3 regions of the Brevibacillus sp. GCM10020057 genome follow, and region 3 is predicted to be linked to each of the others. Evidence: riboswitches for the same ligand, from Rfam matches in the RefSeq annotation. Region 3 holds a riboswitch; each other region holds the start of a gene.
The links. A riboswitch is a leader RNA that binds a small molecule or an ion and turns the genes downstream of it on or off. The one in region 3 is predicted to bind S-adenosylmethionine.
Positions count from the first base shown of each region.

Region 1: linked by a shared signal. The riboswitch ahead of ACFSO0_RS02105 (MetQ/NlpA family ABC transporter substrate-binding protein) and the one ahead of ACFSO0_RS11635 (sugar ABC transporter substrate-binding protein) in region 3 are both predicted to bind S-adenosylmethionine.
Region 2: linked by a shared signal. The riboswitch ahead of ACFSO0_RS06385 (methionine ABC transporter ATP-binding protein) and the one ahead of ACFSO0_RS11635 (sugar ABC transporter substrate-binding protein) in region 3 are both predicted to bind S-adenosylmethionine.

Region 1 is NZ_JBHUJW010000006.1:57,667-63,454, forward strand. It holds gene fumC (class II fumarate hydratase) at 1-1,179, opposite strand, end outside; gene ACFSO0_RS02095 (MgtC/SapB family protein) at 1,302-1,979, opposite strand; gene ACFSO0_RS02100 (MATE family efflux transporter) at 2,185-3,546, opposite strand; SAM riboswitch class I at 3,885-3,988, shown strand; gene ACFSO0_RS02105 (MetQ/NlpA family ABC transporter substrate-binding protein) at 4,119-4,952, shown strand; gene ACFSO0_RS02110 (methionine ABC transporter ATP-binding protein) at 4,990-5,788, shown strand, end outside.
Region 2 is NZ_JBHUJW010000021.1:96,545-102,332, forward strand. It holds gene ACFSO0_RS06375 (helix-turn-helix transcriptional regulator) at 1-680, opposite strand, end outside; gene ACFSO0_RS06380 (FUSC family protein) at 796-1,977, shown strand; SAM riboswitch class I at 2,102-2,218, shown strand; gene ACFSO0_RS06385 (methionine ABC transporter ATP-binding protein) at 2,321-3,334, shown strand; gene ACFSO0_RS06390 (methionine ABC transporter permease) at 3,335-3,994, shown strand; gene ACFSO0_RS06395 (MetQ/NlpA family ABC transporter substrate-binding protein) at 4,056-4,898, shown strand; gene ACFSO0_RS06400 (peptide ABC transporter substrate-binding protein) at 5,276-5,788, shown strand, end outside.
Region 3 is NZ_JBHUJW010000037.1:3,441-9,228, forward strand. It holds gene ACFSO0_RS11625 (ABC transporter permease) at 1-498, opposite strand, end outside; gene ACFSO0_RS11630 (sugar ABC transporter ATP-binding protein) at 500-1,990, opposite strand; gene ACFSO0_RS11635 (sugar ABC transporter substrate-binding protein) at 2,064-3,083, opposite strand; SAM riboswitch class I at 3,190-3,310, opposite strand; gene ACFSO0_RS11640 (ATP-binding protein) at 3,502-4,755, shown strand; gene ACFSO0_RS11645 (SagB family peptide dehydrogenase) at 4,937-5,788, opposite strand, start outside.

The sequences.
Region 1 (5,788 bases), on a different contig from region 3:
CAGATTCGGCTCGATTCCGACAGCGCAATGGTCGTTAAAGGAGTGCATCGCGTCGGACAAAAGCTTCGCGGACTGCAGGAAGTTGTAGATAATCACAGGCTTAAACACGTTCAGCTCGAAGTTGCCCTGGCTTGCGGCGAAGCCGATCGCGGCATCGTTGCCCATGACCTGACAGACGACCATCGTCATCGCTTCGCTTTGCGTCGGGTTGACTTTGCCCGGCATGATCGAGCTGCCCGGCTCATTGGCAGGGATCGTGATTTCCCCGATGCCGCAGCGAGGTCCGCTCGCCAGCCATCTCACATCATTGGCGATCTTCATCAGGTCAGCCGCCAAAGCCTTCAAGGCGCCGTGGACGTGCACCAGCTCGTCGTGGCTGGTCAGGGCGTGAAATTTGTTGGCGGCGGTGAGAAATTTTTTGTTCGTGACGCGGCTGATCTCCTCTGCGACCATTTCCCCGAAGCGCGGGTGAGCGTTGATTCCCGTACCGACCGCTGTCCCGCCGATTGCCAGCTCACGCAGATGCTCCGTGCTCTCCGCAATCATTTTTTCGCTTTTGGCCAGCATTTGTACCCAGCCGCTGATCTCCTGCCCCAGCGTCAACGGGGTCGCATCCTGCAGGTGCGTCCGGCCGATTTTGATAATGTCCATGAACGCTTCGCTTTTCTTTTGGAGCGTTTGCTTGAGGGCTGCCACTGCCGGCAGGACGAGGTCTTCTATCGCTGCTAGTGCGGCCATGTGCATCGCTGTCGGGAACGTGTCGTTGGAGCTTTGCGATTTGTTGACGTCATCGTTGGCGTGGATGCGCGCAGAGCTGCCCTTTTGCTCCAGCAGCTGGTTGGCGCGGTGGGCGATGACTTCGTTGACGTTCATGTTGGACTGGGTGCCGCTGCCCGTCTGCCAGACGACGAGAGGAAAGTGTTCGTCCCACTTGCCCGCGATGATTTCATCTGCTGCGGTGATAATCGCTTCCGCCTTGTCCGCGTCGAGCTTGCCCAGCTTCCGGTTTACTGCGGCGGCGCTGCGCTTCAGGATCGCAAACATGCGGATCACTTCGAGCGGCATTTTCTCCCCGCCGATTTTGAAGTTCTGGAAGCTGCGCTGCGTTTGCGCCCCCCACAACTTATCTGCAGGCACCTGTATTTCACCCAGGGTATCTTTCTCAATCCGATATTCCATCTCGAACCCTCCTTTTTATCGAAAACCTACCTCCTATCATACCCACTTTCTCCCAAAAAGAGGGATAATGAAAACAAAAAAAGACCTGCGCTCTTTCCGCAAAGTGGCGCAGGTCCTGTATCTCAACGGCTTTCGACCTCGACGGATACCACATGATCCACCGTCTTGAGAGAGCTGTATATATCGGTTGTGTACGTGTCTTCGGATGCGATGATCATCATCTCCAGCTTTTGCTGTCCGCTATCGACATCCCTTACCTTGACCCGTTTGATCTGCAAATTCAAATGCTTGATCTGCCTGAAAACGTCGTCCAAATCCCCGGTCCCGTCAACGACGATCTTGATCGACAAATCACGCTGACGGAGCGAACTCGGCCCGATCCATCGCAGAATCCAGGGAAACAGATTGATCGCCAAAATAATCAGGATGGTAGCCGTGACCGCTTCAAAATAATAACCCGCACCGACCGCAATGCCCAGACCAGACGCTGCCCACACCATCGAAGCGGTCGTCAAGCCGGAGATGACGTCATTGCTTCGCCGCAAAATGACACCGGCTCCGAGAAAACCGACCCCGCTGACAATTTGCGCAGCCAGGCGCAGAGGGTCCATGTTCGTGTGTCCGGGCAAGGAAAAGCGATGAACGGATTCGATAGAAACAATCGTAATCAGGCAGCTGGCGACAGAAATGACCATGCTCGTCTTCACCCCAAGGGGCTTGTGCTTCAGCTGCCTGTCCATACCGATCAACAATCCTAAAAAGAGTGCAATTCCGAGCTTCATGAGAAAAACGTACGTCATCCAAGTTCTCCTCCCAACCGTTCACGACATGTCAGCTTTTCTCCCACAATCTAATATAGAAAGTATATACGCTCCTCCTGGAAAATTGGAACATATTTTTTCTTTGTTCACAACTATTGTAAACGCGGCACTTCCACTCCATGCAAAAAAGCGGAAATCCCAGCCCGATGCAGGAATTTCCGCCAGAGAGGCAGCCAAGCGCCATTTACACAGCGCTCTTTCCGCCAATCAACCGCTTTTGCAACCGCAGCAATCGCCCAAAGAGGAAAATCGCCCCAGCAGCAAGGCCGGTAATCAGCCCGATCCAATAACCAAAGGCTGCAAGAGACGTATACTGCGCCAGCACATAGCCGAGCGGCAATCCGATCACCCAGTACGACACGAGCGCCACGATAAAGGTCGTGGTCACATCCTTGTAACCGCGAAGCACCCCCTGGATCGGAGCGGCGATCGCATCGGAGATCAGGAACAGGATGGAGTACATCAGAAACTGCCGGGTGAGACGCAGCACCGCCTCGTCCGTCGTGTAGAAGCCAGCCACCTGCTCGTTGAAAAACAGGAGCCCGATCCCGAACAAGAGCGCCAGCGAAATGGCGGTTCCGATTCCCAAATAGCTGTATTGGCGGGCATCCTTGAAGCGGCTTGCCCCCACCTCGAAGCCGACCAGAATCGTCAGTGCCATCGAAATGCTAAGCGGCACCATGTAAATAAACGATGCGAAGTTCAAAGCGGCCTGGTGCGCGGCAATCGTGACGGTGTTGTACTCGCTCATGAGCAAGGTCACGGCAGCGAAAATGCTGACTTCAAAAAATATCGAAAACCCGATCGGCAGCCCCAGCTTGAGCAGCTCCTTCCAGGCAGACAAGGAGATGCGGTACAGCTTCGTCAGCAGTCCGTACTCCACAAACGGCTGCACCCGACCGACGACGAACAGGCTGATCGCGAGGATGCACCAGTACGTGATGGCAGAAGCGTAGCCTGCGCCGACTCCGCCCAGACGTGGAAACCCGAAGTTGCCGAAGATGAGCACATAGTTCAGCAATACGTTGATCGGAAGCGAAAACAGCGTGATGAACATCGTGACACGCGTCTCTCCGAGTGCGTCGATAAAGCAGCGAATGACTGTATAGAGGAACAGGGGCACGACACCGATTGCGATGGCGTGCAGGAATTCGCGGGCAATTTCGTGTACGCTCGGCTCCAGTTCCATCATGCGCAGCACCGGATTGAGCGCAAGCCCCCCAAGCACGATGACACCGACGGCAATGGCGATTGCCACGTAAAACGCCTGGACGACGGTAAACGGAACCTGCTCCCGCCGATTCGCCCCCACCATTTGCGCCACCAGCGGCGTCACCGCCATTAAAATGCCTGTCAAACCGGCTTGCACCGGAGCCCACAGGCTCGCTCCGATCGCCACTCCCGCCAGATCAACCGGGCTGGCGTGTCCGGACATGATCGTATCGAAAAACGTCATCGAAAAAAGAGCAATTTGAGAGATCAGGATCGGCAGCAAGACACCCAGAAATTGCCGCCATTTTTCCTTAATCGAAAAGGTTTCGTTCATTTTCTGTATTTCCTCGCTCTGTATGATTTTGTAAACATACGAAATAGTATTATAACAAACAGCGAGTCCTTTACGCAAAAGGAGTATTTCCCAGCCGGACAATCGACCGGAGGACCACCACCGCCCCGCTCCTGCACTTAAAAACCGCAACGCCGGCTTTGTCCGGCACCTGCCACCCTTCGGACACACTCTCAAGAGCGCATGCGTATTTTGGTTCAATCACCAATTACTTTTTGTATCAACGAAATCACACGAATTGCATTTGACAGTATGAAAAAAGCGAGTTATAATCCAACTATTCAAATCGGAATTTGAATTTTTCAACTGCATATCCTGATCTCTTATAGAGAGAGGCGGAGGGACTGGCCCTGTGAAGCCTCGGCAACCTGTCTGCAGCAGATATGGTGCCAAATCCAGCGGGAGAATCCCCGGAAGATAAGAGAGGATTCCGAGACTGCTCGACCAGGCAGTCTGCGACCTCTTCTTCCGGAAGAGGTCTTTTGTTTTGGTCCTGTCGGTTTTTATTTTTCAAAATATAAAAACTCATCAGACAAAAAAGGAGAGAAACCATCATGAAAAAAACAGGTCTTCTACTTAGCTCCATCTTGCTTGCAGCCTCCCTGTTGACAGCTTGCGGCGGCAAACAGGAAGCGGCCCCTGCTGCAAATGGCGGCGCGGCTGCTGAACAGACAACGATCAAGGTCGGGGTCACTGCCGGACCGCACGAAGAAATCCTGAACAAGGTCAAGGAAGTGGCAAAAGCGCAAGGACTCGACGTACAGGTAGTCGTCTTCAACGACTACGTGCAGCCCAATCAGGCTCTCGATAAGGGCAATCTGGATGCGAACAGCTTCCAGACGATTCCGTTCCTGGACAAATTCAATCAGGACCACAAAACCAAAATTGTCGAGATTGGCAAAACCGTAACCTTCCCGATGGGGCTCTACTCTACCAAGCACAAAAAAGTGGATGAGATTCCGGAAGGCGGCGTAGTCGGCATCCAAAACGACCCGACCAACCGCGCTCGCGCTCTGCTGCTGTATCAGGCTGCCGGACTGATCAAGCTCAAAGACGGCGTCAAAGACAACGCAACACCGCTCGACATCGTGGAAAACCCGAAAAAACTGGAATTCAAGGAACTGGAAGCGGCATTCCTGGCGCGCTCCCTGAACAACGTGGAAGTAGCGAGCATCAACACCAACTTTGCGATGGAAGCGGGCTATTCTCCGAAGAAAGACGCGATTTTCTCTGAAACTTCCGATTCTCCGTACGTCAACGTCATTGCTGCCAATGAAGCGAACAAAGACAATCCGGCTCTGAAAAAACTGGTTGAGATCTACCGTTCCGAAGAAGTGAAGAAATTCATCAACGAACATTTTGAAGGAGCTGTGCTCCCATCCTGGTAAGCAACACTCATTATCGAACAACAAGGAGACTGGAGAGATGATACAGCTAACCAACATCCATAAGTCGTATACGGTGGGAAACAAGCAGGTGCAAGCCTTGAAGGGCGTGACACTGAACGTGGAAAGAGGCCAGATTTTCGGCGTGATCGGCTTTAGCGGAGCGGGGAAAAGCACCCTGCTCCGCACGATCAACCTGCTCGAAAAGCCGACCAGCGGTTCCGTCGTCGTGAACGGCCAGGATATGCTTGCACTGAAAGAAAAAGAATTGCGCATTGCCCGCAAAAAAATCGGGATTATCTTTCAGCATTTTAACCTCTTGTCCTCCTATAACGTCTTTGACAACGTGGCAGAGATTTTGCGAATGAACCGGGTGCCCAAAGATGTCATCAAGAAAAAGGTAGAAGATCTGCTGCGTCTGGTTGGTCTCGCGGACAAGGCGCATTCCTATCCGTCCCAGCTGTCTGGCGGCCAAAAGCAGCGCGTCGGCATCGCCCGCGCACTCGCTACGGACCCGGAGATTCTCTTGTGCGACGAAGCCACATCCGCTCTCGACCCGCAGACCACGGATTCCATCCTGGAGCTTCTGCTCGACATCAACCGGAAATTCAACTTGACCATCGTGCTGATTACGCACGAGATGCAGGTCATCAAAAAAATCTGCGATCACGTAGCCATCATGGAAAACGGTGTGGTCATCGAACAGGGAAGCGTGCTCGATATTTTCAGCAATCCGCAGCAGCCGACTACCCGCAATTTCATCAAGACGATTTTTGACGACAATGTGCCGGATGAAATTTTGTCCCGCATCAAACAGACCGGGCCTGTCAACCACATCC
Region 2 (5,788 bases), on a different contig from region 3:
GTCACCCATTCGCGCCAAAAGGCTTGCAGCGAAAAGCCGTCGGGGCGGCGGAAAGGCTCCCCGGTGATGTCGAGCGACCGGACTCTGGCTAACCGAAAGGCGCGCACCTGGCCGCCGCTCTCGCCTGCGAGGAACCAGATGCCTCCTTTGGCGATCAGGCCGTACGGTTTCATCTCCAGCTCGGCAACATTTCCTTGGCGGGACACGTAGGTCATGTTCACGCATCGCTCCTCCCAAATGGCTTGCTGGGCGGTTTGCAAAAAGCGGACGTTTTCCGCAGAGGGCCGCCACGAGTCTGAGTCGAGAAAAATGCGGTCTCGAATCCAGTCCGCATCCCCGCGAACGGGGGCGGGCAGGGCATGCAGCAGCTTGAGCAAGGCGGAGCGCAGCGCATCGCCGATCCCCAGCTGTTGCGCCAGTTGATTGGGCTGGTGCAAAAACAGCGCGTGAATCTCCGGCCTGGTCAAGCCGTCGAGCCGGATTCGGTAATCGCGAGGCAGGAAGAAGCCTCCGTCCGTTCCCGGATGGGCATGGATCGGCACGCCTGCCGTGCAGAGCGCGTCCATATCCCGATAAATGGTACGCTCCGATACTTCCAGCCGTTTGGCCAGCTCCTTTGCGGTCAGCCTGCCTTCTGATTGCAAGAGCAGCATAATGGTCAACAGTCGATCGGCCCGCATCGCTCACTCTCCGTCCTCTTCCGTGAATTTGCTCCTATTATTGAATCACTGACATGAGATGTCAACAATGGTGTGCTATGCTGCCGGTATAACGAGGAATGAGAGGAGCAGGAAGATGCTGCGAATATTCAACCGGGAGCGGAACGAACTGCCGCAGGTCGCCGCTTGCCTGATCGGAATGGCCGGCCCGATTGCGGCGGGAATGTTGTGCGGCAAGACGGAGCTTGGCTTGTTGGCAGCCTACGGGGCGATGATCCACGCCAGCAGCGGAGAAGGGGAGGAAGCGGAACCTTCACGGCAGCACGCAGACAGGCCGATGATCTTGCGAGTGGGCGCGCTGCTGCGCAGGGTGTTCGCCGGGGCACTCGGGATGCTGCTCGGCGGCCTGCTTGGTCATCACGGCTGGATGTACGGGACAGGGATGGTACTCCTTTCTGCTCTGGCGGCGCTCGTGGGCGGGCTTGGCAGGGAGGCGGCGGTCGCGAGCGCACAGTTTATCATTTTTATGGTAATGGGCGCGGGGATGGGCGGGAACAGCTACGGCGGACAGCACCATCCAGGGGCAGTGGGCGCCCTGTTTGGGGCAGGCTCGCTCTGGGGAGCGTGCGCATCCATGCTTGTGTCGGCGGTATTTCCAGGCAGGGAGAAGAGGATAGAAGCAGCGCCGGGACGGGTTGCTCCGTCTTTTTCCAAAAGGCTGAAATGGTGGAGAGCCTCTTTGCAGGAGTTTGTCGGCTGGCAGTATTGCCTGCGGATGGGCCTGTGCATGGCGGTGGCGGAAGCGGTCGGTGCGCTGCTCCACCAGGAGAGGTCGTACTGGATTCCGTTGACGGTCGCCATCGTGCTGCAGCGCAGCTTTGCTGCCGTGGCGACGCGGGTCATCCGCAGGGGAGCTGGAACCGTGGCCGGTGCTCTGCTGGGCGGCGCTCTCCTGCTCGGCTCGCTGCCGCCTACGGCCGGCTTGCTGCTCGCGGCCGCCCTCGCTGCGCTTCGACCGATCTTTCGCAGCCGCAGCTACACGGTCTACTCCATGCTGATGACACCCTTGATGGTGGTCCTGCTCGGCTTTGGGACGCCGATGTCGGCAGACGTACTGTTCACGCGCGTGCTCGATACCGGGATCGGCGGTGCGATCGCGCTGGTGTGCGGCTATTTCCTCTGGCCCAGCCGCTTGCGACAGCAGGTAGACAAAGCGCAAGAGGAACGGCGCAGGAAGGCTGCCCGTGCAGCAGGTCGGGAGCGGAAGCGCTTCCCCACCCGGGAGAGCAAGACAGATGATAGAGAAAATTCACAATAAAACAAACACATTGTGAAACAACTATTTTTTCTTAGTATTCTATTGACGCGCGACATTCCCAAAGGATATAATCCGAGTTGTATCATCGAACTGCAAAATATGAAAAATATATACGTGGAAATCTTTCTTATCAAGAGAGGCGGAGGGACAGGCCCTATGAAGCCCGGCAACCGGCCCATGTCTGACATGGGTGTCGCGGTGCCAATTCCTACAAGATTGATTGGATCTTGACAGATGAGAAGGGTGGATGCGAACGCGATAGACGTTGCAGCCCCTTTTTCGTTTGTGAAAAAGGGGTTTTTACTTTTTCATTAAAGTAACCTGTGTATAGGAGGTGGACTCGTTGATTCAATTGCGCAATCTGCAAAAAAGCTATCAGGTACAAGGAAAGACGATTCCTGCGCTGCACGGAATTGATCTGACGATAGAAAAGGGAGAAATTTTCGGGATCATCGGGCATTCCGGGGCAGGAAAAAGTACGCTGATCCGCTGCATCAACCTGCTGGAGCGGCCGACTTCCGGACAGGTCATCGTCGACGGGGTGGACCTGACTTCCCTGGACGATCAAAAGCTGCAGGAACAACGCCGCCACGTCGGGATGATTTTTCAGCACTTTAACTTGCTGTCCTCCGCCACGGTAGGCGACAATGTGGCGTTTCCGCTCAAGCTGGCGAAGCGCCCCAAAGACGAAATCCGCAAAAAGGTGGACGAGCTGCTGAAGCTGGTGGGACTGGAAGCGCATCGGGACAAGTATCCTGCCCAGCTGTCTGGCGGTCAGAAACAGCGCGTCGGGATCGCCCGCGCGTTGGCGAACGACCCGAAGGTGCTGCTGTGCGACGAGGCTACTTCGGCACTCGACCCGCAGACGACCAATTCCATTCTGGCGCTGCTATTGGATATTAATCGCAAGCTGGGCTTGACCATCGTTTTGATCACCCACGAGATGCATGTGATCCGCTCCATCTGCGACCGCGTCGGCGTCATCGACGGGGGACGCATCGTCGAGTCGGGCAATGTGCTGGAAGTGTTCCTCAAGCCGAAGCACCCGACCACACAGGAATTTGTGGAGCAGGTAGCAGACTCTGCGGAGCTGCGCGAAGCCGTTGCCCATGAGAAAGCATCCGGCAAGCGGACGATCGCCCGCGTCACCTTCCTTGGCGAGCAGACGTACCAGCCGATTTTGTTCCAGACGATGCAGGAGACAGGCACCGTGTTCAGCATCTTGCAAGGAACCATCTCTCGCATGAAGGACACGCCGTACGGCCAGCTGGTCGTCGAGCTGGAAGGCGATGATGCGCAGAGCCGGCGGGCCATCGAGACGCTGCGCCAGCGCGGTCTCGAAGTGGAGGTGATTTAGATGGCATTGGAAAATGTAGACTGGTCTGAAATTGTCGATGGCACATTGGCCACACTAACGATGCTGGGCTTCTCGACACTGTTTGCCGTGTTGATCGGTCTGCCTGTGGGGATCATCCTGTTCCTCACATCGCGAGGACAGCTTTTGGAAAACCGCGCATTTTACTCGGCAGCTTCGGTCGTGGTCAACGTCTTGCGTTCCGTACCGTTCATCATTTTGATGATCCTGCTCATTCCGTTTACGAAATTGATCGTAGGGACTTCCCTTGGGGTGCTCGGGGCGATTCCGCCGCTGGTCATCGGGGCAGCGCCATTCTTCGCCCGTCTGGTGGAGACCTCGCTGCGCGAAGTCGATCGGGGCGTGATCGAGGCGGCACAGTCGATGGGCGCCTCCAATTGGCAAATCGTCTGGAACGTCCTTTTGCCGGAAGCGCGCTCCGGCCTGATCGCAGCCATTACCATCACTACGGTGACACTCGTCTCGTACACCGCGATGTCCGGGGTGATCGGCGGGGGCGGTTTGGGTGACCTGGCGATTCGCTACGGCTATCAACGCTTCCAGACCGATGTCATGATTGTCACGGTCATCATTTTGCTCGTGTTGGTGCAGATCTTGCAGACCCTTGGGGATCGGCTGGTTTTGAAATTCAGCCGCAAGTGAGATCTTTCCATAGATGTTTCAACAACCAAAAACATGCATAGAGGAGAAGGGGGATTTTTCCATGAAAAAGCTAGTAGTATCTGTACTGTCTACGGTATTGGCATTCTCGCTGGCCGCTTGCGGCAGCAAACAGGAAGCGGCTCCGGCACCTGCTGAGGGCGGTGCCCAAGGCTCCCAGGGACAAGAAGTGACCTTGAAGGTCGGCGCAACTCCTGTGCCGCACGCTGAAATTCTGAAATTCATCCAGCCGAAGCTGAAAGAACAAGGCGTGAACCTGGAGATCAAGGAATTCACCGACTACGTGCAGCCAAACATGCAGCTCAACGAAAAACAGCTGGACGCGAACTTCTTCCAGCACAAACCATACCTTGAGCAATTCAACAAAGACCAAAACATGGATCTGCAACCGGTTGTAGCTGTACACATCGAACCATTCGGCGGGTACTCCAAAAAAATCAAGAAAATTGACGAGTTGGCTGACGGCGCGACGGTCGCTCTGCCAAACGACCCGACCAACAACGGGCGCGCTCTGGCTCTGCTGGAGAAAAACGGCGTAATCAAACTGAAAGACGGCGTAGGCATCAGCGGTACGGTCAAAGACATCGTGGAAAACAAGAAAAACCTGAAGTTCAAAGAAGTAGAAGCAGCCATGCTGCCACGCGTATTGGAAGAAGTAGACCTGGCACTGATCAACACGAACTACGCGCTGGAAGCAAAACTCGTTCCAACCACGGACGCGCTGATTCTCGAAGACAAAGAATCTCCGTACGCGAACTACCTGGTAGCACGCCCGGACAACAAAGACTCCGAAGCGATGCAAAAACTGGCAAAAGAGCTGACCTCTCCAGAAGTGAAGAAGTTCATCGAAGAACAATACAAAGGCGCAATCGTTCCGGCATTCTAAGAATCACGAAGCGGAACGGCAGCAAATACCCAACTGGCCTTGCGGGGCTGGTTGGGTTTATTTTTTGCCAACGGCTTGTTTGACAGGAATCTTGCCGGCGCAAAATCCGAACATTAGTCGACGAGCTGGTCCGCGCTTCTCGGGACGACCGCATATTTTTCTAGGCGTGAGGAATACTTTGTCTGAACGGGTAAGCAAGATTTTGCTGGAGGAGATGCAGGTCGCGCTACAAATTTCTCGCGATAAATAAAATTTTATTTTTGATTAATTATTTTTATGAATAAATAAAAATTTATTAAATAATTCTAAAACATGTTCAAAAACAATGTAACAGGATGTATTATTGATAAAAGATTTAGAAAAGGGGGATAAATGGCATGAAAAAAAATGTTTTCGTAGCAATGAGTTCCATCCTCGTACTTGGTGCAGCGCTGGCTGGTTGCGGCAGCAATGACGCAGCGAAGCCCGCAGACAACGGCCAAGCAAGCGCTCCTGCGCAAGAAGCAACGAAGTCAGGTCCAAAAATTCTGAAAGTGAACCTGCACTCCGAGCCGCCGACAGCTGACCCTGGAATCGCAGAAGACTCCACTTCCGGTACCATCGTGCGTGCAGCTTTTGAAGGTTTGACTCGTACAGGAGAAGACGGTAAAGTACACGAAGCTGCAGCGGAAAGCTACACCGTTTCCGAGGACGGCAAAACGTATACATTTAAACTGCGCGACGCCAAATGGAGCAACGGCGACCCGGTAACGGCGAAAGATTTTGAATTCGCCTGGAAACGCGCCCTGGACCCGAAAACGGCTTCCAACTACGCGTACCAGTTGTACTACATCAAGAACGGGGAAGCATTCAACAAGGGGAAAGCAAAAGTAGATGACGTGGGCGTAAAA
Region 3 (5,788 bases):
GAACCAGTCCTGGAATTTCCCCGGTGCGGTCGTGCCATCTTCCAACGGCATGTTTGCGTAGATGGAATACCCTTTGGAGTATGTCATATGAATCCCGTTTACAATATAGAGCATCGCCAGCGTCGCGAGCAAGTCCGGAATGCGGATCTTGACCACGAGCAGCGCGTTGATGAGCCCTACCAGAAGGCTCAGTGCGATCGGTACGACCAGCGTCAGCAACGGACCTTGTTCGTACCACACCATCATCGAAGCCGCCGCGACCGTCGTCAGAGACACCGTCGATCCTACCGAGAGATCGAAGCCGCCGACAATCAAGGAAAAGGTCACCCCGATGGCCACGAAGGTCACGATCGAAATGGACCGCAAAATATCGGTAATGTTGTCATAGGTAAAGAAATACGGGTTGGTCAGGCTGAAGAGGAGCATGACGAGGACAATCACCGCGACCGTCCCATACTTGTATACAAAATCAAAAAGACTGGATTTCTTTCCTTCCAAACTACTCACCTCCGCTTGCGTAGTACATGATCAATTCCTGGGTAGCCTGCTCGCGGTCCAGCTCCTTCACGATCTGCCCCTCGAACATGACGAGAATCCGGTCCGCGATCCCGATGACCTCCTGAAACTCGCAGGAGAAGTAGAGAACCCCTTTTCGCTGCTCGACCAGTTTCCCGATCAGGCGGTAAATGTCGCTTTTCGCGCCGATGTCCACGCCTTTTGTCGGCTCGTCGAACATAAAGACGCTGGCGTCCGTATCCAGCCATTTGCCGATGGCGACCTTCTGCTGGTTGCCCCCGCTCAGGAAGCCGACCAGCTGGCTGATGTCCGCCGTCTTGACCCCAAGGCGCTGAACCAGTTCTTTTGCTTGTCCTGCTTCCAGTCCGCTGCGGATAAAGCCAAGGGGCGACCATTTGGCAATCGTCGCGACAGACAGGTTGTTTTTGACCGATTCCTCGACGAAAATGCCCTCCTTGCGCCGCTCCTCCGGGACGAGCACAATACCCGCGTCCACCGCGTCTTTCGGGCTGCAAATCCGCAGCTGCGCCCCCTTCAGCCTGATCTCTCCCGCTTCAGCCTCATCGGCTCCGAACAACAGCCGGGCCAGCTCGGTTTTCCCGGCCCCGACCAAGCCGACGACACCGACGATCTCTCCCTCGCGCACCGACAGATCGGCGTGGCGCACCTTGCCGCCTTTTGCCCCGGTTACCTCGAGCAGCGTTTCCCCGATGGGGACATGCGCTTTCGGAAACTCCTCCGCAAAGCTTTTGCCGAGCATGTGCCCGATGACCTCATCCATGTTCGTCCTGGCCGTCTCGGTCGTAATCACATGCTGGCCGTCCCGCATGATCGTGATCCGGTCACAAATCTCGAAAATCTCCGGCAGGCGATGGGATATGTAGATGATGCCGACGCCCGCTTTTTTCAGCTGGTCGATGATCTGGAACAGCCGCTCGCATTCCTTGGTGCTAAGCGGCGCGGTCGGCTCGTCGAAAATGACGAACTTCGCCTTTTGCACGGTCGCACGCGCAATCAAAATCAGCTGCTTCTCCGAAAGCGAGCACTCCTCGACCGTCATCCTCACCGGGATGGAAAAGCCAAAGCCGCGCAAAAGCTCCTCCGACTCCGCGTACAACTGCTGCCAGCGAATCAGGCCTGCTCCCTTCGACTGAACGAGTCTGTCGAGCAAAATGTTTTCCGCTACGCTGAGGTATGGAATCAGCGCCGTATCCACTTCCTGGTATACGCATTGGATGCCCAGCGCCTTGGCGTCCTGCGGCGATTGGATGGAGACCTGCCGTCCGTCGATGGAGATGGTGCCTCCGTCCGCCTGATAAGCACCTGTAAGAATTTTCATCAGGGTGCTTTTCCCGGCCCCGTTTGCTCCGAGCAAGGCGTGAACTTCCCCTGCCTTCACCTCGAAGCTGACGCTTTTAAGTGCAGGCACACCGGAAAACTGCTTCTCGATTCCTTGCATGCGCAATACAGACATTATGTACACCCCCTATAGAAAGGAAGATTCCCGTTGAGCGTTCAACGGGAATAGCCAACCATCCGATCCGAGCTTACTTGCCCCAGTCTTTTACGTATTGGGGAAGATCAGCCATCGTCACTTTTTTGTCCTTTGGCAAATCTTCTTGTTTCACGAGCACAGGGTTCAGGTTGACCAGATCAGGCACTTGTTCCCCTTTGATCTTTTTGAACACGGTCTCAGCCTGCAGGCGGCCGATATTGGACGGGTCTACCGCTGCCGTTGCAGCCCAAGGAGAATTCGCTTCCTGGATCATTTGCAGGTCTTCGTCGCTCAAGTCAATGGAATACACTTTGATCTCCGTGCGTCCCGCTTGCTGGATCGCGCGGGTCGCACCTTTGGCGAATTCGTCCCATGATGCCCAGACTGCAGTGATGTCGCCCTTGTTCGGATATTTTTTCAGAATCGCTTCCATTTGCGATTGCGTGTCAAGGGCCGTGTTGTTGGTCGCCGATCCGAACGCCGCGATTTCTTTAATATCCGGGTATTTTTTCTGGAACGCCTCATAGGTGATCTGGCGCTTTTCCATCGGCGCAAAGCCCGCAACCCAGATTTTCACGATGTTTCCTTTGCCGCCGCCGTCCGCAGCCAGTTTTTCCAGGCTAAGTTCAGCCAGCTTCTGGTCATCCTGGGCAACTGTCGGAACGCCCGGGATACTGATGTCGGTGTCGAACAGGACGACCGGGATCTTTTTGTCTACGGCCTTTTGCGTACCTTGCTGCAGCGCTTCTGCTGTACCGTGGTCGATCAGGATGCCGTCAAAGTGCTGGTTGATGGCTGCATCGAGGTTGGACGCCATTTTCGCGAGGTCGGTATCCGCGTTGAAGACAGTCAGTTCGCCGCCGTTTTTCTCCACTTCGGTCTTGACGCCGTTAATGTACTGGGCCGAGAAAGTCCCAACATTCTGCCGCATGATGAGCGCGATTTTCTTTTTCTCGCCGCCGGATGCGCCTCCGGAAGCAGCTGTTCCGGCTCCCCCGCCGTTGCCGCAGGCGGTCAGGGCGAGTGATGCTGTCAGGGCAAGTGTGACCAACAGGCCAAATTTCTTTTTCATGGTTGTTCCCCCTTGGTAATCAGCTCGTCGCAGAAAAGGGCTCGTTCTTTGCCAATGAGAAAAGCCTCTTCCCACCAGAAAGAGGCTAAAATCAGCGATTTTCCGCCTCTCATCTGTCAGGTATCGCTACCTGTTGGAGTTAGCACCTTGGCGCGGGAGAAATCCATCTCGCGTGCTAGGTTGCCGGGCTTCATAGGGCCAGTCCCTCAGCCTTCTCTGGATAAGAGTAGTAATTGTTTTCCATACGTTTGCTTGAATATATACAGACTATAATCAATGTATTTCCATCTGTCAACTAGGTTTTTTGTAAAATCCAGTTCTTTTATGGCAAATTCCCCTCCAAACTGGAAGGGATTGGCGCAGGAGATGTCGAAATTACGGGAGGTGATTGAGAGTCAGCTCGCGGTGGAGATGCTTGATGAATTTATTAAAAGATGTAATTCTTCAGCTTTTCTTTGTTCTGATTCCGTTTGTCTTCTTCAATATTTATTATCGTGACAAAATGCGAAACTACAGCCGTGCCTTCATACTTGTCACCAGTTCGATCAGCTTGTTCCTCGGCATGACTTTTGCAGCCAGTGTAAAAGAGGGCGTCATCTTTGACGTTCGGTACGTCATCATGTTTTTCGGCCTTGTTCACGGCGGTATCCGGACAGGCTTGATCCTGCTTGGCGAATTTGCCGTTTACCGGCTCTACCTGGGAGGGGAGGGAACGCTGGTCGCCCTGATCAATTCGATATGCTCCTTTTCGGTGTCTCTCCTCATGTACAAAACCTACAAGCTTACTCACCGGAAATCGTTGTTCGTCCTGATGACCGGCTTCATTTTTTCCATCAACGCCCTTGCCCTTACCTATGCTTACTTTCCCCTCTATTTTGTAAAAAACCTGACGTACCACCTGGTAGTCATCACGACGCAAAATTCTCTCGGCATCTGGATTCTGATGTCCCTGTTCAGCAAAGCGATCTCCGACAAGGAGCTTTTCATCCGGCACGCACAGAACGAAAAAATCGAAACGATGAGCCACGTCGCCGCATCCCTCGCCCACGAGGTGCGCAATCCGCTCACCGCTGTCAAAGGCTTTCTGCGCCTGATGCAGGAGAACCCGACGGACCTCGCCAAGAGCCAGCAGTACATGAATATTTGCATGGACGAAATCCAGCGGACGGAAATGATCCTCTCCGAATACCTCGCCATCTCCAAGCCGCTGACCATTCGGCACGAGAGTGTGGACGTCGTTGAGCTGCTCAAGGTCATGCGCGAGGTGATGTCGCCCTTCGCCATCCTGCACAACGTCGAGCTGGAGGTGCGCACGCCGGAGTTGTCTGTCAACATAATGGCCAATCCGGACGAAATCAAGCAGGTGCTCGTCAACTTCATCAAAAACGCGATCGAAGCCTGCGCCAATGTGCGCAAAGGACGGGTGCATCTCGCGCTGTCCGTCGAGGAAGGCAAAGCGGTCCTGGTCATCAAGGACAACGGCGTAGGAATGGACGAAGGGCAAATCAAGCGACTGGGTTCTATCTACTTTTCTACCAAGTCTAGCGGGACCGGGCTTGGGCTGACCTATTCCTACCACGTGATCCACACGCTCGGCGGGACCGTGAGCGTGAACAGCAAGCCGAACGTCGGCACGAAATTTTCCATCACGTTTCCTTATCTGGAACAATAAATCATCCCCATACCCGGCTGGCGGAGGTATGGGGATTTTCGTGCGGTGCCGGAATCCGTAAATGAGCAAAATATCGAGTCTGCCTTCGAGACGATGAAAACGTCCGACAGCCCGTTAGGCTATCGGCTCCAGCGCTCTGTTCTGCTTGCCCTCTCCCTCACGGCCAAAAACAAAAAGCCGCCTACCCGTGCAATCCTCCCTGCAGCCTGGGACGATGCCGATAAGGCCCGACCGGAATTTGGATCAGACTCGTTTCTCCCCGCGGGGTAAGCCGATAAAGCTCGTCGCAGGCGTGCGAATCGTAGCCGAGCAGCGGGTGGCCACCCAGCTCTGCGGCTGCGCTCGCCAAAAGCAGCCGCTGGACGAGCATTCCCGCCTCCATCTGCTGGATGCGGTATCCCCGATAGCCCCATAACTCCCGCAGGTGCCCGCGATCCCCCGCCACGTGGAAGCAGAGCGGCACTTGCAGCAGGTTTACATTATCCAGCGACATGGCGTATTGCAGCCGCAGCCGGTGATCTCCCGTCCGGACCGCGCAAAGTGCATGTACTGCCGGATCGTAGCGGTATGCGCCGTCCGCGATGCCATCTACGCAATGCAGGCAGCCGTACAATTTGACACGCCAAGCAGCAGCGGACTGGTTTGCGTCCAGGTCGTTCCGATAAGAAAAGGACGCGGCCGCCTCGTGGAGCAGAGCCGAGAGCTGCAACAAGCTGATCTTGCCCATGCAAAAGTCCAGCTCTGGCGAAAAGCGCCTCCTGCAAGCGGCGGCCATGTCGTACGCCATTCTTGGCACGCGTGGCAGCGCGATGGTCTCCCCTGCACGGGAGTCCGCGTCCGCAGTCGCTTCCTGCGTACGGAACGAGCGCGGTGACTCCAGCTGCGCCGCTGCGTTTATGCGAATCAGCTGCGGATACGGTTTGATCGTTCGCGAGCGGACGTAGTGTTCGTGCGCCAGTGCGGGCAGCTGCCGACACAACTCATCGGCAGTCGCTCCCGCTCCTTCGCCGCCGCTGCTCTGCCACGCGCGCCC